DNA from 4 places in the Desulfovibrio sp. 7SRBS1 genome. Region 2 is predicted to be linked to each of the others. Evidence: riboswitches for the same ligand, from Rfam matches in the RefSeq annotation. Region 2 holds a riboswitch; each other region holds the start of a gene.
What was found. A riboswitch is a leader RNA that binds a small molecule or an ion and turns the genes downstream of it on or off. The one in region 2 is predicted to bind cobalamin.
Positions count from the first base shown of each region.

Region 1: another riboswitch for cobalamin. It lies ahead of ACI0FJ_RS05935 (sirohydrochlorin cobaltochelatase); the one in region 2 lies ahead of ACI0FJ_RS18920 (5-methyltetrahydropteroyltriglutamate--homocysteine S-methyltransferase).
Region 3: another riboswitch for cobalamin. It lies ahead of ACI0FJ_RS17950 (sirohydrochlorin cobaltochelatase); the one in region 2 lies ahead of ACI0FJ_RS18920 (5-methyltetrahydropteroyltriglutamate--homocysteine S-methyltransferase).
Region 4: another riboswitch for cobalamin. It lies ahead of ACI0FJ_RS09070 (anaerobic ribonucleoside-triphosphate reductase activating protein); the one in region 2 lies ahead of ACI0FJ_RS18920 (5-methyltetrahydropteroyltriglutamate--homocysteine S-methyltransferase).

Region 1 is NZ_JBJKFD010000001.1:1,235,213-1,240,126, forward strand. It holds gene ACI0FJ_RS05920 (methyltransferase) at 1-989, opposite strand, end outside; gene ACI0FJ_RS05925 (MarR family winged helix-turn-helix transcriptional regulator) at 1,041-1,424, opposite strand; gene ACI0FJ_RS05930 (sirohydrochlorin cobaltochelatase) at 1,687-2,487, shown strand; cobalamin riboswitch at 2,533-2,720, shown strand; gene ACI0FJ_RS05935 (sirohydrochlorin cobaltochelatase) at 2,831-3,739, shown strand; gene ACI0FJ_RS05940 (FecCD family ABC transporter permease) at 3,754-4,836, shown strand; gene ACI0FJ_RS05945 (ABC transporter ATP-binding protein) at 4,833-4,914, shown strand, end outside.
Region 2 is NZ_JBJKFD010000001.1:4,286,769-4,291,682, forward strand. It holds gene ACI0FJ_RS18905 (hypothetical protein) at 1-341, shown strand, start outside; partial or broken gene ACI0FJ_RS18910 (IS5 family transposase) at 465-1,679, shown strand; partial or broken gene ACI0FJ_RS18915 (hypothetical protein) at 1,800-1,994, shown strand; gene ACI0FJ_RS18920 (5-methyltetrahydropteroyltriglutamate--homocysteine S-methyltransferase) at 2,215-3,348, opposite strand; cobalamin riboswitch at 3,576-3,776, opposite strand; gene ACI0FJ_RS18925 (M15 family metallopeptidase) at 4,202-4,914, opposite strand, start outside.
Region 3 is NZ_JBJKFD010000001.1:4,070,547-4,075,460, forward strand. It holds gene ACI0FJ_RS17945 (sigma-54-dependent Fis family transcriptional regulator) at 1-2,210, shown strand, start outside; gene ACI0FJ_RS17950 (sirohydrochlorin cobaltochelatase) at 2,247-3,356, opposite strand; cobalamin riboswitch at 3,535-3,717, opposite strand; gene ACI0FJ_RS17955 (cysteine hydrolase family protein) at 3,962-4,522, shown strand; gene ACI0FJ_RS17960 (S1C family serine protease) at 4,734-4,914, shown strand, end outside.
Region 4 is NZ_JBJKFD010000001.1:1,959,295-1,964,208, forward strand. It holds gene ACI0FJ_RS09065 (ribonucleoside triphosphate reductase) at 4-2,007, opposite strand; gene ACI0FJ_RS09070 (anaerobic ribonucleoside-triphosphate reductase activating protein) at 1,910-2,692, opposite strand; cobalamin riboswitch at 2,743-2,911, opposite strand; gene ACI0FJ_RS09075 (hypothetical protein) at 3,425-3,910, opposite strand; gene ACI0FJ_RS09080 (hypothetical protein) at 4,193-4,372, opposite strand; gene ACI0FJ_RS09085 (hypothetical protein) at 4,794-4,914, shown strand, end outside.

The DNA of each region.
Region 1 (4,914 bases), 3.1 Mb from region 2:
CACCCCTTACTTGAGGTTTTGACCACCCTGATATCCTGCAGACCATAGGCAGCCAGCATATCACTCAGGGTATCCACGGGGAGAAAGTGCGATTTGTATCCGGCCAGTCTGGTAACTAAATCCAGCAGAGACGCATCCTTGGCGGACGTGTCCTCATCTTTTGCCATGTGATGGGATACAAACCAGCCGCCGGGCTTCAAGGACCGGCAGATGCGCCCCAAAGCTTCAGCCCACGCGTCCTCGCTGCTTACCAGGCTGTAAAAAACATGCGAGGCCAAAGCCAGATCGAACGAAGCCTCGGGCAACTGGTCCTTGCGCATGTCATACGCCATTGTCTCGACACGTCCGTCATATCCCAGCTTCCGGCAACGCTCGGCCGCAGTTTCCACTACATCGGGAAGGTCGCAAATAACCGCGCGGAGCGACGGATTTCTGTCCGTAAGAAGCATGGAAAAAGTGCCATGGTTGCCGCCAATGTCGCACATGCGGGTAAACTCAGAAAAGCCCGGCAATTCGGCAATTATCTCCACCGCCCGCTGCATGGGGCCAGCCATGGCCTCCTGGGCCGTTCCCTCCATGGCAAAATCCGCTGCCCAGGGTGCCGCCTGCTCACTCAGCCCCTCTTTATTGCGCAAGAGGTGCACCATATTTTCCGTGCACAAGGACATGAAATAGGTATTCAACTGCATGGCTTTTCCCTGAAACAACGGCGAGGAGGAGACCAAAAACTCGGCAGCTGTCGGCGTATTGGAGTACTTGGCCCCCTTTCTTTCCAAAAGGTCGAAGGCAACGCAGACATCAAGCAGGGGGGCCAGACGGTCGTCCAATGTCCCTGTGGCTTCGGCAATCTGCTCCGGAAGGGCCGGTCCATCCGCCAAGGCATCAAAAAGCCCTATTTCCATGGCAGCACTGAGGGCACTGCTTCCTACCCCCTGAAACTGGAGGCTACGCACAGGATAAAAGCTTGTTTTCGGAGTGGGAATGTTCACGGAGACTCCTTTGTTAAAGTATATAGCACCTATACACTTTGGGTAAAAAAATTACTTCAGGTACCCGTCCATCCAACTGTTCAACTTCTGCCCAAAGTCACACACAGCCTTAAAATCGACTTCGTCCATCTGTCGCAGGTAGTCAATGAACGCCTTATCATGCTCCTGATGAAAAGTGTTATGTCCGGCGCATACTTCATGCCCGGACCGGGTACACCGAACAATCAGACGTGACCTGTTGTCCTTGTCCAACGTCTTTTCAACCAAATTCTTTTCTGCCAACCGCCCTACCAATTGAGAGACAGCACCTTTGGTAATTCCGGTTTCCCGAGCCAAAGCGGTAATGCTGGCACCACCAAGCTCCAGGATGGTTTCCAGCATATGCACCTCGGCTGGGTACATGGAAAGCCCTTGCGGCCCCAAATTCTGGGGCATTTTTTCCACAGCCGTATACTTTTCCAGGGCTTGCCGGAGATTCCGAAACAGTGGCCCTATGGCTTCAAAAGTTCTCATACCGATGTGTATAGCTGCTATACACATCCTCGTCAAACATTTTTGATCTTGCGGTTTAATGCCACGATGCCTCTTTCACCTGTTCACCGGTTGCCCCCCGTTTTACTCCTCTGGTTGACACCCAGCCACCGGCCCGTGTACTTCGCTAGGCTCTCGAAGCATATTGCAGATACATAAAATTTCCATGAAGCAGACCTCACAACACAAGGCCATTGTTCTGGCCGCATTCGGCACGGTGCGTCAAAACGCGCGCCAGGGTTTTGACGTTGTGGAGCAACGAGTACGCGCGCTATATCCCGAATGGGAGGTTGTCTGGGCCTTCACTTCGGAAAAAGTACGCCGGGGCATTACCCGTTCCGGACAGCAGGCCGATTCCATTGATTCCGCCCTGGACCGACTCAAAGCCAAGGGCATGACCAGGCTGGCTGTCCAGTCGCTGCATACCGCACCAGGCAGCGAATTCGAAAATATGCGCGACACCTGTATGGAACGGTTGCAGGCAGGCGAATTCGAAGCGTTGCATGTGGGCGGCCCTCTGCTCGACTCCCCGGAAGACCTTGAACTTACCGCGCAAGGCCTGCGCACCTATCTTCCGCCCTGCCGTGCCGGTGAGACCGCCGTACTGGTCGGGCACGGTGCCATCCACGAAGGACATGCCTGCTACGCAGCCTTGCAGAAAGTCGTCCACAAAATCGATCCCGACATCCTCATCGGCACCCTGACCGGCGAACCGGGCATTGATAAAATTTTGCAGATTCTGCTCACACGGGCTCCCCAAAACGTCCACCTGCTGCCTTTTCTCAGCGTCCCCGGCTATCATGTACGTGAAGATATTGCCGGAAACGGAAGCGCGTCATGGGCCAGCCGCATCCAAAAAGCAGGCATGCAGTGCCACGTCCGGCAGACCGGAATCATAGAACACCCGCCATTTGTGGACATCTGGCTCGCTCATCTGGCAGACGCGGTCCAGGCCGTGGAAAGCTGAAAGGCACTACAAAAGCTCCATTGACACTTTTCCCCCACCCGGCTTAATCACCTTTTCACGACAGATGCGCACCGTGCGCTTAATAGGGAATCCGGTGTAAAACCGGAACGGACCCGCCGCTGTTACTCCGCAGTCCACAAGGCTGTATCGGCCCTTACACGCCACTGGTTGCTACCGGGAAGGCCGCCGATGAAAGGAGAAGTCAGAAGACCTGTCTGCCGTAGTTTCACACTCTCTCCGACAACGGGGGCATTGCCGTGAGAGGATCGTCTTTTCGACGCCACACCCTGCCCTACCTGCAGGGTGTCCTTATTTCCGCCCCGGAAATCAACGGAGCTTCTCCATGTACAAATCTTTTCATTGCAGGACCTCGCGCCTGTTGTATTTGCTGTGCGCATCCTTTCTCCTTCTGACGTTGAGCTGTACCGGCGTTCTGGCCTCGCACGGGCAAGAACAACCGGAAAAAACCGGCATCCTTCTGGTGGCGTTCGGAACCAGTGTTCCCGAAGCACAGGTCGCTTTCAAAAACATCGATTCCATGGTCAAAAAGGCCTTCCCCGGCATTCCCGTGCAATGGGCCTATACCTCGCACATCATCCGCCACAAACTTGCCAAACAGGGGCAAATTCTTCTTTCCCCGGCCCAGGCCATGGCCAAAATGGCAGATGAAGGTTTTACCGATGTGGCTGTTCAGTCTCTGCACACAATTCCAGGCGAAGAATTCCATGCCATGTTTGGCACGACCAGGGCTTTCCAGAAAATGCCCAACGGCATTCCTCACATTGCAGTAGGCCAGCCCCTGCTCAGCTCCGCTGCGGACATGAGCGCAGCGGCAGACGCGCTGCTGGCAAACGTGCCCAAGGAACGCAAACCATACGAGGCCGTGGTGTTTATGGGACATGGCACCCCGCACCCTGCCAATGTATATTATCCTGGCATGCAGTATTATTTCAGCCTCAAGGACCCCAATGTCTTTGTTGGCACTGTGGAAGGCTCCCCCACGTTGGATGATGTCATCAAAACGCTCAAGGCGCGGAAAATCAAAAAGGCATACGTCATGCCTTTCATGTCCGTGGCTGGAGACCATGCCAGAAACGACATGGCCGGAGACGAGCCGGATTCATGGAAGTCCGTGCTGACAAAAGCTGGTATAGAGTGTGTTCCCGTACTCAAGGGAACAGCGGAAATGGACAATGTGGCCTCCATCTGGATTGACCACCTGAAAACCGCCATGCAGCAACTGAAACATTAAAACGAGAGTTGGCGTTGAGCCACCCAGCCCTTCTTGTTCATAACCAACAACGGCGGCGGCGCGTTCTTGCAGTTGCCGCCGTTGTCTTGCTTGCCTCCAGTGCGGCGGCCCTGCTGTGGGCTTGCTTCACCGGGCCTTTTCCCATTGCCGCCGATGATGTGCTGACCGCCCTTTTCGGTGGCGAAAGCAGTGCGGCATTGTCTCCGGCAATACACACCATAGTGGTGGACCTACGCCTGGCCCGCTCCCTGCTGGCCTGGCTGGTGGGCGCATCCCTGGCCGTTTCCGGCTGCGTGTTCCAAGGCATTTTACAGAACCCGTTGGCCGATCCCTTCACCATTGGCGTTTCCACGGGTGCGGCCTTTGGGGCAAGCCTTGCCATTTTCTTCGGAGCTGCGGCCCAAACCGCGTTTTCATTGTTCGGGCTGCCTCTGGGCATTCTGCCTGTGGCCGGTCTGGGCGGGGCTCTGCTGGCTCTGGCCGCTGTTCTTTCCCTTTCTCGCGGGGCCGGAGGCATGCGGCGGGAAACGCTGGTGCTGGCCGGTATCGTTGTGGCCACCTCGCTGTCCGCCTGTATCGCCCTGGTCAAATCCCTGGACGAAGACACGGCTTCCAGCATTGTATTTTGGATCATGGGCAGCTTCCAGGGGCGCGGCTTCACCCATCTGCTTTTGTTCCTTCCCTACTGCCTGCTCGGCATGGGCATCATCGTCATTTACCTTCGCGAGCTGGACATCATGGCCCTGGGCGAAACCCAGGCCCGGCAGCTGGGGGTGGACGCACCGCGCATCCGCACCATTCTGCTGGTCGGCGCCAGCCTGCTGACCGGGGCCTGCGTGTCCGTGGCGGGCGTTATCGGCTTTGTGGGTTTGGTGGTTCCGCACCTCGTCCGCCTTTCCATTGGCGGCGAGCACCGGCCGCTGGTCCTGTTTTCCGGGCTGGCAGGAGGCATTGTGCTGCTGCTGTCCGACATGGCCGCCCGGAGCATCCTGCCCGATGGGGCCGAATTGCCCGTGGGCGTGATCACGGCGCTGGCCGGAGGCCCTTTCTTCTGTCTTCTCCTTACCCGAGGGAAAAACCTTCTGGAGAAAGGATGACAAAGGATGCTGAGGAAGGCAGGGAACAGACGATGATACAGGTGCGCGATCTGCATTGCGGATACAACGGACGCGAAG
Region 2 (4,914 bases):
AAATACAGAATAGTAATGAATTTATAGAAAAGGATACTACTGGGAATGGGATGTATAGCGCGGCATTAAAAAAGTATGAAAAATTTTTGAAGAGTTACGTAACACATTTAGATGATGATTTGCTGTCTATATTAAAAGATAAATCAATTCAGGGAACAGAAAGGGAGGCTCAAGTAAAGGCAAGGATTGGGCAAGGAGAATTTAAAAAAAAATTAGTTGAGTATTGGAAAGGATGTGCAGTTACAGGGTATAAAGATGTGTCGTTGACGGTTGCGTCACATATCAAGCCATGGGCACGGTCATCACCTGAGGAGAGACTAAACCTATTTAGTCGGGCCTGAAATATCTCTAGTGGATTGATTTTTATTAACAATTCTCCTTGTACAATGTAGTATTTTCGACCAGAGAACGTTGTGAATTCGTATAAAACCGGTCGAAATGATGCAGCGAATGGCGGGAGAATCATGAGGGCAAAACCCAAAAAACAGCCGCAGGGTACGTTCCTTTACCCAGACCTTCTGGACCAGCTCAATCCGAAGGCTCCGCTCCTTCAATTGGCGAGGAGAATTCCCTGGGGGCGATTCGAGGAGGAGTTCGCCGGACTCTACAGCGACCAAGGTCGGCCAGCCAAGCCGCCCCGGCTAATGGTCGGGCTGATGCTGCTCAAGCAGTTGGAGAATCTGAGCGACGAACGGGTCGTGGAGGCATGGACGCAAAATCCCTACTACCAGGCGTTTTGCGGTATGACCGAGTTCCAGTGGAAGCTGCCTTGCGATCCCACGGATTTGATCTATTTCCGCAAGCGCATTGGCGAGGACGGGGCACGACTGATTTTCGAGGTCTCCGTGGAACTGCACGGTGATGACGCCAAAGAACGAGAGATCACGGTGGATACCACGGTCCAGGAAAAGAACGTAACCTTTCCTACCGACCTGAAGCTTTTGACCAAAGTCATCGAGGGCTGCCGTAAGATCGCGGACAGCGAAGGCGTCGGTCTACGCCGCAGCTTCAAGCGCACGCTCCCCAAGCTTCGGCTGAAACGGATGAAGATGGCCAAAAAGGCGAGGAAGATGCGGACAATGGCTGGTGCCTTGATCCGTGAACTCCGGCGCAAATTGCCGGGCGAAGCCCTGGGCCGCCACCAGGAGCGACTTGACCTGTACGAGCGGGTCAAGGACCAGAAACGAAGCGACAAGAATAAGGTCTACAGCCTACACGAACCCGATATTCTCTGCATCTCCAAGGGTAAAGCGCACAAGCAGTACGAGTTCGGGCGCAAGGCGTCCATCGCGGTCACAAAAACTACGGGTATCATCGTCGGCGCGATGTCGTTCAACGAGAACGTCTACGACGGCCATACGTTGCCGGATGTCCTCGAACAGTGTTGGGAGGTCACCGGGGTCTGTCCGTCCATGGCGATCTGCGACCGAGGCTACAGGGGCCTGAATCAGGTCGGTGACACGCAAATCCTCATCCCAAAGCCTCCGAAGAAGAAGGACACACCGTACCAGCGCCTTATGGCGCGGCTCCGCTTCCGCCGTCGGGCGGCTATCGAGCCGGTGATCGGCCATCTCAAACACGATCACCGCATGGCCCGGAGCTATCTCAAGGGCGCGGTCGGCGACGCCATTAACTTGTTTATGGCCGCAGCGGCGTTCAACTTCAGGAAGTGGATGCGGAAAATCGGAGAGTTTTTTGCGCTCTTGGCGTTTCTGCTCCTCGGCAAAGACTCAAGCCGACGGCTGGCGGAAAATGTGGCGTAGAAGCTGAAACGGGTTTTTCAGGCCTGACTATTTAATGGACTGCTACTTATTCCTAATATTGACCGAGCTTTTGATGCTGGATTTATTTCTTTTGATGAATCTGGAGATATTATGATTTCTGACACATTCAAGAACTTTAAGGTTCTTGGAATTAATAAAAAAATGAAAATTAAGTTAGACTGTCGGCATTTTCCCTTCCTAGAGTTTCATCAGAAAAATATTTTTAAATAATTTTTATTTTTTCCTTGTTCATAAGAAAATCCCCGTGTGGCCCTTGGGTCACACGGGGATTTTCTTACGAACCGTAGGTCCAGGAGGCCGTTGCCTCCTGGCGGAGTCCAGAGGCAGCGCCTCTGGTCCTAGGTTGCTGGAAGTATTAAATGTGTAGACCGCGTAAGTTGAGTTTCCCGGCAAGGCAACGAAGCCGGAAGCTCAAGTCGCGCGGTCTAGCCTATTTCCAGACTTCAGCAGCAGTATCGACCACAAAGCGCAGTTTGGCCCACTGTTGTTCTTCAGTCAGGGTGTTGCCTTCCTCGGTGGAGGAAAAGCCGCATTGGGGGCTGAGGCAGAGCTGATTGATCGGCACAATCTGGGCTGCTTCTTCCAATCGGGCCAAAACCTCTTCACGTTTTTCCAATTCACCGCTTTTGGATGAGATGAGTCCCAAGACAACCTGCTGATCCTTGATATGCTTCAGCGGTGTAAAGTCTCCGGCCCTGTCCGAATCGTATTCCAGGAAGAATCCGTTCAGCTTGGCATTGGCGAAGAGTTCCGGAGCCACCAGGTCGTATCCGCCGCTTGTGAACCAGGTGGAACGGTAGTTCCCCCGGCAGATGTGCATGGTTACGATCATGTCGTCGGGACGGTCATCAATGGCGGCATTGACGAGCCGCACATACTTCTTGGCCAGTTCGTCCGGGTCTATTCCCCGTTTGCTCATGGCTTCGCGCTGGTCCGCATTGCACAGCGCACCCCAGCTGGTGTCGTCGAGTTGCAGGTATCTGCAGCCCGCGTTGTAAAAGGCGGCAAGTGCGTCACGGTAAGCCTGGGCAATATCGACCAGGAAGCCTTCTTCCGTGGGGTAGAAATCGGGGCGGGCAAACTGCTCGTTGCGAACTGCCAGTACAAAGTGGAGCATGGCAGGGGAGGGAATCGTCATTTTGGCGGTGTGGTCGCCAGCGCATTTTTTGAGGAATGCGAAGTGCTCCAGCATGGGATGGGTGCCGAAGCCGATTTCTCCCACCAGCTCCACGCTTTCCGCGCGGGTATGAACGCCCTGGAAAATAAATCCTTTGTCCGTGACTTTTTTTTGCAGGCCATCAAGATCGGCCATGAAATCCAGGTGCCACCAGCTGCGGCGCAGTTCGCCGTCGGTTACGGCCTTCAGGCCGCATGCCTTTTGCTTTTCCACAATGTCGGCAATGGCTTTGTCTTCGGCTTTCTTGAGCTCGGCAGCGGTAATTTTCCCTTCCTGAAACTGGCTCCGGGCCTGCTTTACGGATGCCGGGCGGAGTATGCTCCCTACGTGGTCGGCTCGGAAGGGGGGGAGAGTGCGGGCTGTAGCTTGATCAAATGAGTTTGTCATAATGGTATCCATGGTTGTTTTCGAATGAATGAGCAGGGGCACCAATTGCCAAAGTGACCGCCCCAGTAGGATTGTGGCAGGAGGCTGAGGCCTCCAAAGCCAGCAACGAACTGAGCGTCATACACTGGCTCTGGTTTGTTTTGCGAAAGAAGAGAACTCGAAGGCGGAAGCATTCGAGATGATCGTGAGGATTGTCTTTGCGCGAGACGAAACCAACAAGCCGTTGTCATCACAGCGTTGACAAGACGTCTCCTGGCTCCCGGTTCGAGTGTGCCTGGCCTTCCCATTCTGTGGCGAACAGTGGCTTCGGCTGCATGGCCGGATACAGTGGCGCGTCCGCAGCGGCCTTTCACCGCTTTCCGTTTCTTGTCAACTATATCTAGATGTATTGATATATGTTGGTGAGAGTCTTGTCAAGAACAACATCAGGTTACTGAAAAAGGCACGATAGCTTCGTTGCTGCGAAAAAACTCAACCCCTCGCGTATCAAGGAAATACGCGTCGGCCTTGATTTTTTCTATCGCCTTGCTCTCGTACTTTTTTGCGCAACCTGCCAGGGCTGCTCAAAAAGGTGCGATAACCCTATGTCCCTCTGTTCATAAGAAAATCCCCGTGGGCCATGGGCCACACGGGGATTTTCTTATGAACGAATCGCAGGTCCAGGAGGCCGTTGCCTCCTGGCGGAGTCCAGAGGCAGCGCCTCTGGTCCCAGATTGCTCAATGTACTCCTTTCGTTGCTGCGAAAAACTCGAATCCTTGCGTATCAGGAAATGCGCGTCGGCCTCGTGTTTTTCTAGCGCCTTGTTCTCATACCTTTTGAGCAACCTGCAAATTAAACTTTGTAGTCACTTCCTCAGCCTCCGGCGCTGACCAGGGTGGTGATCTCCGAATTGGGCGAGGGCACGAACGAGGCGAACGAATTGAGCGTGACGATCTTGGGGCCGTACAGGGCGTGGGGTTGTTCCTTGAGGTACGCCCAACGCTGGGTACCGTACTCGAAATGCCACCACTCGCCATGGTAGTTGACGAATCCCGCCCGTATCATGACGTCGTACAGCAGGCGGCGGTTCTCCAGCGCGTCTTCCTCGGTTTCGGAAAGAGTTTCGCCCTGCTCCAGCCGTTCCTCGAAATAGCGGGTGTTGGAAATGGGGCCGGGGTAGTCGAAGGGCGCGCCGAAAAAGAGGGGCTGCCCGTCTGTTGTGGCAATGGTCAGGTCCACGGCGCCACCTGTGGCGTGGGGCGAGGGACGCGAGCTTTCCAGGCTGGGCCGGGCAACGAATTCACTGGTCATTTCATTGATGGTCGGTTCGTCCTTGTCCGGGTAGACCTTGGCGAGTGCGGCGGCACATTCCCGGAAGAGCGCGGACTGTGTTTCCTTGCTCCGCCATGTGTCCAGGATGACCAGCCGCATGCCTTTGGGCAGCAGGCTGTTTGCCTTCAGCAGCATGCAGCGTATCTGGTCGCGTGCGTAGCATTCGGGAAGTGCGCGGTCTATGCCTGCGGAAAAGTAGGCGGGCCGGACAAGAATTTGATTTTCAGCCAGGGAGAGGGGAACTATGGTTTCCC
Region 3 (4,914 bases), 220 kb from region 2:
CACGCGACAGCAGACCCGTTGAAAAGTTACAGGAAGACTGTCCAGATGGTTGCGCTGGTCTGGACGCGACCGAATTCTACAGCGACTTTTCCGTCCCTGGTACCTCCCACTCGCTGTTCTGGAAAAAAATCTACGATGAACGCAGGCAATTTCACAGGGGAGAGCCTGCCCAGTTCACGGCCATCAGGCCCCACATTCTCCGTTCGTGGAAACGCTCTCGCGCTGCCAAAGCACCGTATCGCGGGCTGCCTTCGGTTCGCCTGGGGAGCGCGGATCTGGAACGGATTATCGACCAGAACGAATTTTTCCTTTCCACGGCAAAGCCCATCATGGAAGAGCTGCTGGACAACATCCATCCCACAAGCAACTGTATAATTTTGACGGACACCAATGGTGTGTACCTGCACACCCTGGGTGACGACATGGGGGCCGGGCGCAGGGCAAGCAGCCCTTTGCGGGGGCTGGTAGGCAGCGAAAACATAGAGGGCACCACTGCCATGGGCCTTTGCCTGGCAGAAAAGGCGTCCACCTGTGTTTTGGGCTGTGAACATTACAACCCGTATTTCGACAGCTGGTCCTGTGCTGCCGCGCCGGTGTTCGACTTTGAAGGCAATCTGGTCGGAAGCCTTTCCATGACCATGGAGCGCGACAGCTTCAACCACCACACCTTCGGGCTGATCATTTCCGCAGCCAAGGCGGTTACGGAGCAGATGCGCCTGCGCCATCTGCTCCGTGAGACGCGGACCATAATGGATCTTCTCGGCGAAGCCGTGGTGGTGCTGGATGCCGCAGACCGCGTGCGGGTGATGAACCACTATGCCAGGCGCATGTTTCATTGCGCAGAGGATGTGGCGGGAAAACCATTTGCGGACTTTGCCGACGTGGTGGGGGAGGATGATCTTTTCGAGTCCGAGCAAATAGTCAAGGACAGCGAATGCTCCCTGCGGCTGGCGGACGGCACGGCCCTGCAATGCGTTTATTCTTCTTCCCCGCTTCCGGAAGGGGGCATCTGCCTGACGCTTCGGGAAAGCCGCCGTGTGCACAAGCTGACCAACCGGATTACGCGGGCCAAGGCCGTGTACAATTTCAACGACATTTTGGGTGAGTCCCGGAGTATGCACAAGGCGCTGAAAATGGCGCACAAGGCCAGCGAAAACTCCATGACCACCCTTATTTTGGGGCAGAGCGGCGTGGGCAAGGAACTGTTTGCCCAGGCCATTCACAACGCCAGCGACCGGCGCGACCAGCCCTTTATTGTCATCAACTGTGGCACCATCCCGCGCGATTTGGTGCAGAGCGAACTTTTTGGATACGAGGCGGGGGCGTTTACCGGGGCTTCGCGCCAGGGCGCACCCGGCAAGTTCGAGCTGGCCGACGGGGGCACTCTTTTTCTCGACGAAATCGGCGACATGCCTTTGGTTGCACAGGTCAATCTGCTGCGGGTGTTGCAGGAAGGGGAAGTGACGCGCGTTGGGGGCAAGCGTTCGCGGCAGGTGAATGTGCGGGTTATCGCGGCCACACACCGCAACCTTACACAGGCGGTGCAAAACGGCACATTCCGCAACGACCTGTTCTACCGGCTCAATGTGCTGGTTATTAATGTACCGCCGTTGAATTACCGCCGTGGGGACGTCCGACTGCTGGCCAATTTTTTCCTGCAAAAGATTACTCCCACACTGGGCAAGAGGCTGGATGGGTTCAGCCCTGGCGCCATGCACTGTCTGGAAGCCTACAACTGGCCGGGGAATGTGCGGGAACTGGAAAATCTGGTGGAGCGCACAGCCGTGATGGCCGACGGGCCTCTTATTCGTCGGGATGATTTGCCGTCGGAAATTTGGATGGCCTCGTCGGGGGAAAATTTGGGCGAAGATTTGGGGGAACCGTTTGGGAAGCCTGTGGGTTCGGCGGTTCACGAGCCTTTTTGTGGACCGGTTTGTGGGGCGGATCTGGAGCCAGCTGCCGGGCTGTTCGCCCCGCAGGTCGAAACCGCCACACAGCCCGACATCCAGCCCGGCGGGCTGTGGGAAAGCAGGACGGAACCTTTGGAGGAGTCCAACCACAGCAGGGAGAGAAGGCGCATTATCCGGGCCTTGCATGCATCGAGCGGAAACGTCAGTGCAGCGGCAAAGGAGGTGGGAGTTTCCCGCGTTACCTTTTATGCGCACCTCAGGCGGCACGGTTTGTCGCTGGATTCCTTTCGCGAGGAATAATTTCTCGGAAGCGTTCAGCCGACTTTGGCCAGTGCGCTACCCCTTTTGCAAGGCGGCCACGGCCTTGGCCAGATGGTCATGCCAGATGTCGCGGAAGGCCTTGTGTTCCAAAGATCCGGTGGTGACGGGCATGACCTCCAACCCCATGGAGGAAAGGACCTGTTTCCAGGCCTGGGCCTTGTCGCCGAACATGTCCACCTGCACGTGATGGCCGGGCAGACACATGAAGGGCACCAAAAAAACGCGCTGCACGCCCTTGTCGAGGAACCGCTGTCCTATTTCCGCCGGACCGTTCCTGTCCATGAGCGTACCCATGGCGATGTTGGGTGCGGTCCGCATCAGCAGATTTTCCAATGCCAGATAAAATGCATGGCCCTGGTGATAGGTGCCGTGTCCCACCAGGATGATTCCGTCGTTCGCCTCTGTCTTGGGCAGTAGGCTGTGCATGATGATTTGGGCGGTGCGTTCCATGTCTGCCATGGTCTGCATGAGCGGCGCGCCAATGGTCACTTTGGTCAGCCCCTTGCGTGGGTGGACCATGGCCTTTGCCTGCTGCACGGTCCATTCGTATTCCACGCCCGGTACGGTGTGCACGGACTGTACTGCCACATGGCTGAATCCGTCGTCGACCATCTGCGAGAGGGCTTCGGCTACGGACAGGTGTTCCATGCCTCGCGCACGAAGTTTGGCCCGTATGCGGTTGGCCGTGAAGGCCCAGCGAACGTCCATGTCCGGGTAGGCTGCCCGGACTTCTTCTTCGAACAGATCATAATATTTGTGGGTGTGCGGCAGTGCGCAGCCAAAGGCCGAGAGCAGGATGCCGTGTTTGCCGGTGCGGGGTTTGGGGACGCCGCCGTGGTGATGATGGTGGGAATGATGACAATGTTCGTTATGCTGATTGTCGTGATCGTCGTGACCGTGGTGATCATCGTGCTCGATGTGGTCATGGTGGTCACGGTGAGCATCGTGATCGTGGTGATCAGGGGCATTCCCGTTATGGTGATGCTGGTGCCCGTGGTGGTGTTCTTCATGGTCATGGTTATGGTCATGGGCATGACCATGGCAACATGTGCCGCTGGCTGCATCGTGCGCACTATGTTCTTTGGGAGCGGCTTTTTTCCGGGGCTTGTGGGGTACTTGGGGCATGGTGTCTCCTTGGGGCAAGCAAAGGGGAATCCCCCAGATTGGTCCAAATGGGCACAGGCCATTACAGGACGTTAGGGAGCAAACAACAATATATTCGAAACTGGTTCGTATATGGCGCGCGGGGCCGTTTGGACCACGCCTGGCGAATTCCGTCTGAAAAGCACTCCCGCTTTTCCTGGCGGAGAAGGTGTTGTTGGCAGGTCTCCTGGCTTGTGAGTCAATGACGATTTCCAGGTCTTCCCGAGTTTTCGGTGACCAATGGCAGGGGAAATTGTCTCTTCGCTTACAGTTGCGGGGGCAGCGCTGGTTTTTCACCAGCTTCCCTGTTTAACCCTACGGGACCAACAAAAAAATGGATATATTGGGGGACATGGAAAGTCAAACCGGGGCGCGCAGGATTTCCAAAAAAGAGTAGGCAGGCTGGGGCGGTTTTTCTATACTACAGAGGTTGATTTTGTGTGTTGCGGTTGTTCAGGTCGTTCATCATACGAGTTAACTCAACCCTCTTCTTTTTCTTATAAACAACGTCATGGAAACTGTCGGACGATCAGAAAGATCGACTCTGTCTCATGTTGTATGAATAATAAACCAGATGGAGATGAAATATGGGCTATACACCAGATGCAAAGACAGCGCTTATTGTGATGGATGTGCAAAAAGGATTGGACGATCCTATTTTTGGAGAAAGAAGCAATCCAAAGGCAGAAGAGAACATCTCTCGTATAATCTCATTTTGGAGGAAGGAAAAACGTTCTGTAATTCACATCCAGCATTGTTCTGTAAATCCAGACTCACCACTTCGCCCAGGCCAACCTGGATTTGAGTTCAAGCCGGAAGCAGAGCCCATTGCAGGGGAGCCAATCTTTCAGAAGTCTGTGCACAGTGCCTTTATTGGTACAGATTTGGAATCGTATCTCCGGTCTGAAAATATTGAAAAAGTCGTTATCATAGGCTTAACAGCAGACCAATGTGTGTCAACAACCACGCGTATGGCGGGGAACCTTGGTTTTGATGTCTTGCTTGTTTCCGACGCCACAGCAACATTCAATAAAATTGGTCCGGATGGCATAGAATATAGTGCTGAAATAATTTTAGCTGTGAATTTATGCAGCTTGCATAAGGAATTTTGCGAAGTCATTACGACCAAGCAGTTATTGAGCGCGTAGCGGCGGCGAATCGATCGTTTCAATCCGACGTTCTTTTTTGCAGCGTTTCGGGATCAGCGCATCTGGACCGGCGAATCTGGACCGGCGAATCTGGACTGGGCGCGAGGAAAGGCGGGCAGGAGAAGGGAATAGGGCAGGAGATGGCAATGATACCCTGTCCCTAAATCGGCAATAGATTGACGTGTTTCTTTTGATACGTCATACCGGGAGCATGCGAAATCGAGCCCTCCTGTTTCTGCTCTGCTGCGTCCTGCTCTGCACCGCCTGCGGCAAGTCCCATTATGCCACGGAACAAGGCGTCGACCTCAACGCGTACAAATACGTTGTGGTGGCCGACCGCAACGACGACCTGATGCTTGCCATGGAATTGGAGCGGATGTTCGGCGGCATGG
Region 4 (4,914 bases), 2.3 Mb from region 2:
AGCCTAGCAGACGGGACAACCAATGTCGGAATACACCAGACGCTCCTCATACTCCGCCAACTTGCCCTTGTTGAAGCGCGATACGGGGCGGTAGTAGCCGACAATACGGGTGTACACCTCGGTTTCCTCATTACAGGTGGGGCACTCGAAGTGCTCGCCGTAGATGTATCCATGGTTCTTGCAAACCGAAAAGGTCGGCGTGATGGACAGGTAGGGAATTTTGGTCTTGCTGAAGGCCTTGATGATGAAGCTTTTGAGGGCTTCCTGATCGGCCACGGCTTCGCCAAGATAGGTATGGAACACGGTGCCGCCCGTGTACAGAGGCTGCAATTCGTTCTGGTGCTCCAGGGCCTGGAAGATATCCCTGGTGTAGTCCACGGGCAGGGTGGTGGAGTTTGTGTAGTACGGCGTACCGTTGCCCGAGGTAATGATGTTCTCGTACAGTCCGCGGTCTATCTTTGCCAGCCGGTAGCTGGTCCCTTCGGCGGGCGTGGCTTCCAGGTTGTACAGGTTGCCGGTTTCCTCCTGAAAATCGGAGGTCAGATCGCGCAGATGGTTCAGGGCGCGCTGCATAAGGCGCGTTCCGGCTTCCGAATCTATGCCCTTGCCCAACAGGTTGAGGCATGCCTCGTGGCCGCCGACCAGCCCGATGGTGGAAAAGTGGGCATTATACCCGTTCTTGAGGTAGCGGTAGGTCCAGGGAAACATGCCGCGCTGCAGATTGTCGTTGATCATCTTGCGCTTGAACTCCAGGCAGTCCTTGGCAAGGGTGGCGTACTCGCCGATAAGGTCGAGAAAATCTTCCTCGCCCTGGGCAAGATAGGCCAGCTTGGGCAGGTTGAGCGTAACCACGCCGATGGAGCCGGTCAGGTCGCCCGCGCCGAACAGTCCACCGGTTTTCTTGCGCAGTTCACGCAGGTCCATCTGCAGACGGCAGCACATGGAGCGGACGTCTTCGGGGGCCAGGTCCGAGCTGATGAAGTTCTGAAAATAGGGAGCGCCGTATTTGGCGGTCATTTTCAGCAGCAAGTCCCCCACTTCGCTGTCCCAGGGAAAATCTTCCGTGATGTTGTAGGTGGGGATGGGAAAGGAAAAGATACGGCTGTGGTGGTCGCCGCGCAGCATCACTTCCAGGAAGGCGCGGTTGATCATTTCCATTTCGGGAATGAAATCGCCGTAGGTGGCATCCTGCAACTTACCGCCGATGATCACGGCTTCGGACGCCAGATGCTTGGGCGGATTGAGATCGAACGTCAGGTTGGTGAACGGGCTCTGCCCACCCCAGCGCGAGGTCGTATTCAGGTTGAACACGAACTTCTGCATGGCCTGAAAGACTTCGTCGTAGCTCAGATTGTCGTGGCGGACAAAGGGAGCCAGGTACGTGTCCATGTTGTTGAAGGCCTGGGCACCAGCCCATTCGTTCTGCAGGGTGCCGAGAAAGTTGACCATCTGCCCCAAAGCGGAGTCGAAATGGCGGGCCGGGCCGGCGCAGGAACGGTCTTCCAGTCCGAAACCTTCCAGCAGCAGGTCGCGCAGGCTCCAGCCCGCGCAATACCCGGCCAGCCCAAAGGACAGATCGTGGATGTGGAAGTAGCCGTGCTCGTGGGCCTGGCGGACTTCCTCAGGATATTTTTCCAGCGCATAGCGGGCCTGAACCGTTCCGGACAGGTGCAGCATGAGCCCCTGAAAGGAATGGGTCATGTTGGCGTTTTCACTCACACGCCAGTCGGCCTTGTTCAGGTAGTTGTCTATGGTGTCCTTGATGTCGAGATAGGCCTCGGTATGCTCACGGAGCTGGCGGCGCTTTTCCCTATAGATAACATAGCGACGGGCCACATGGTACAGACGGGACTCCATGAGCACCATCTCGACCATGTCCTGAACCTGTTCCTGGTCGGCAATATCTACATCACCAAGCTTGGCTTCTACTTTCCCCGCCAGACGTTTGGCCAGCAGCGGGTCCTTCACCCCGCTCGCTTTCAGGGCTTTCAGAATGGCCAGGGCAATCCTCTCCGTGGACCAGGTCTCCAGACAACCGTCGCGTTTGCTTATCTTGCTGGGCATTGCTTCTCCGTGGGGGGACGTAGTCTTGCAACGTCAGTTTAAAACCGTTGGGCAGATAGGTCTTGGCAGTCTCGATATCCTGGGCATCGAGCAGAGGTACTTTGGTAAGGCGAAAACGAAAGACGTCCGGCTGCTTTGCGGCCAGAGCGAAAATCCACTCAAGGGATTCCTGCGCCTGACGTTCGGTGCATGTATCGCCGGTAAGGGCCGGATACTTGTGCCATGGACCTTTCACGTCCACAAAAAACGCGTCGGCAAGCTTTTGTTCCAAAAGCATGCTCACGGTGCCCGGCTGCAACCCGTTGGTATCAACCTTGACGGGCAGCCCAAAGCTCCTCATGTCCTGAAGGAATGCGGGGAAATCGGGAACAATGGTGGGTTCCCCGCCGGAAATGACAATGCCGTCGAGCCAGTCCTTGCGGCGCTCGATGTAATTGACCACGTCGGGTGTAAACAAGGCAGGTTGTTTTTCCGGGTGCCAGGCAATGTTCGCATTGTGGCAAGTGGGGCAACGCAGGTTGCATCCGCCGAAAAACAGAACACAGGTGGTGTGACCAGGCCAATCGCAAAGGCTCAGAGGTTGGAGTCCCCGAAGCAGCTGCCAGGCCGGAGAAAGTTTGTCGTGCATGCGGCTGTATTTTGTGTGGCTGAACGTTGTCGTCTTCCTTGTGGAAGACTTTTGGAGGAAGTCTTCAGGCAGGGTCTGCTGGCTTATCCCGAATCGGCAAGAACATTCTGAAAACATTCACTGATTCGCGAAATACAGCGGCGGAACCGCTCCGGAATCGCACCGGAAAACCGAAAAAAAATCAAGCGATTAAGCGTAACCTGAAGAAATAATTCGCAATTTTCCATCCTGCCCCAAAGGCCGGAAGACAATCGCGCACATTGAGAGTGAACCTACTTCATCAGCCATTTCTTGTACAGTGCAGCTCTGTTCAAAAGCGTTACTTTATTTTGGCTCATCGCCGATTACAAGCAATTAGGTTCAATTAATCATGTCTGAAAAACTTTTTCCACAGGACAGTGGAGGGGGACCCCCTATTCGGCAGGGCATCAAAAAAAATTGAAAAAAAGCCCCGGCCATTTCACATGGCGGGACTTTATCTTATCGGCAAAGCATCTGGAGCGTACTGACAGCGCATGTTTCACGGAATAGGATTAGGAACAGCACTCCCCGGATTATACACAGGCCGGTCATAGATCTAAATAAAAAGTCCGTGGAATACATTTATGTACCTCACGGACTTTTCCTGCCAAAAACCACCCTGCTCTTGTCCGGCCCGCTGCACGCGGCCATATGGGAAGGCAGTTTACTGTTTCTTTCCGGCGAATTTTCCGGCTTCCCCGGTCGGCCAGTTCAGGAGTCGGCCAGTTCCTTGGCAATTTCTTCAGGAGTCATGTTCCAGAAAGGAAAGCCGTCCTTGGTGCGCCGCACCTTGACGAATTCGTTCTCGGTCTTCTTGATCTTGGTGGCCATGAGCACATCGTGCCCGTCGATTTCCACCCAAGCACCGTATATCTTTATTTTCTGTCCGGGCCGCAGATTGAGCGCTTCCAATTGCTCGTGGATGTACCCCTTGGGAGCCACATGCACCACAATATCTTCGCCGTCCGCACGGTCCTTTACCACAATGGCCGATCCCACTGCCATTCCTGGCAAGGGAGTCACATCTATAAGCTCTACAAAGCTGCCCTTGATCTTATCGTACTCGGCAACGTCGTACATTTTACTGTATTCGCCGTCCGCCTCCCAGCCGACAAACGTGTCCGCTGCCAGGGCAAAGGACCCCCACATGAATATCCCCAAAAAGACAACGGCCAGAGCCGACGCTGTATGCCGCATAGGTGAAACTCCTTTCTTCGCGTTTATCTGAGAATAGGCGGGGGGAGTTTTTTTTTCAAGCAGAGATGCGAACACACATCGACCGCATCCCATGACACGCCCATATAAATAATAAAATATAATTGGGTACCAAGGATTTGCTCTGCCCTATCCCCCCCAATGGCCCTTTGGACAGCACAACGTTTATATGGGGGATAAGTTGCCCCCTGCCCTTCGCATACAAAAAAAGCCCGATGCCGAAGCACCGGGCTTTTCCTCCACAAAGGGAAGATGTTTGATGAGTTAGAACATGTCGGAACTGATCTGTTCGGCAGCCTGGTCTATTTCCGCTTCGTCGCATGAAGGGCAAAACTTCTCGAGAAGCTTACGGACCAGATCTTCCGTTTCTTGGGAACTCTCAGCTTCAGCGGTTTTCTGAGAACCGGAAGCCTTGGCATTGGCCACGATTTCCTTCACAGTCATGCTCAGTCTCCATTGCTCAATAGGTTGCAGTACGGGGCTTCTGGAAAAACTAGGCTGGAAGAACATGTAAAAAAGGGCCATTACGATTGTATGACAATTCCATTGCTTTGGCACAATGTCAAGCCACACTATGGAAATCAATTTCTTCTCTCCCACATTTTTTATCTGAATGTAAACTCCCCAGTGAGCACAAAATTGTCTGCATACATTTCAAGAGTCTGTTGACCAACCTCCCCTGATTGCTGCAAAGTATCCGTTGAGGGGGCTTACGATCATTCTTCTGACAGTCTCGCAAAGACTGTGCGGAACTACCGCCGGCCGTGCCCGCATGGAGCGCACACGGTTTGCAGAAGACGGCACAACCATGTTTTGCATGGTGACGGACGCGCCATAGTGCGCCGACACCGCCAACAGGATGCCTATGATACGCAAAGCCATTATTACAATTACGCTTTTGTGCTGCCTGCTCTTCTGGGGCGTCAGCATTGGAATAAACCGTCTGGTCGAGAGTGCCGTAACCGACTACCTCAAAGACACCTGTC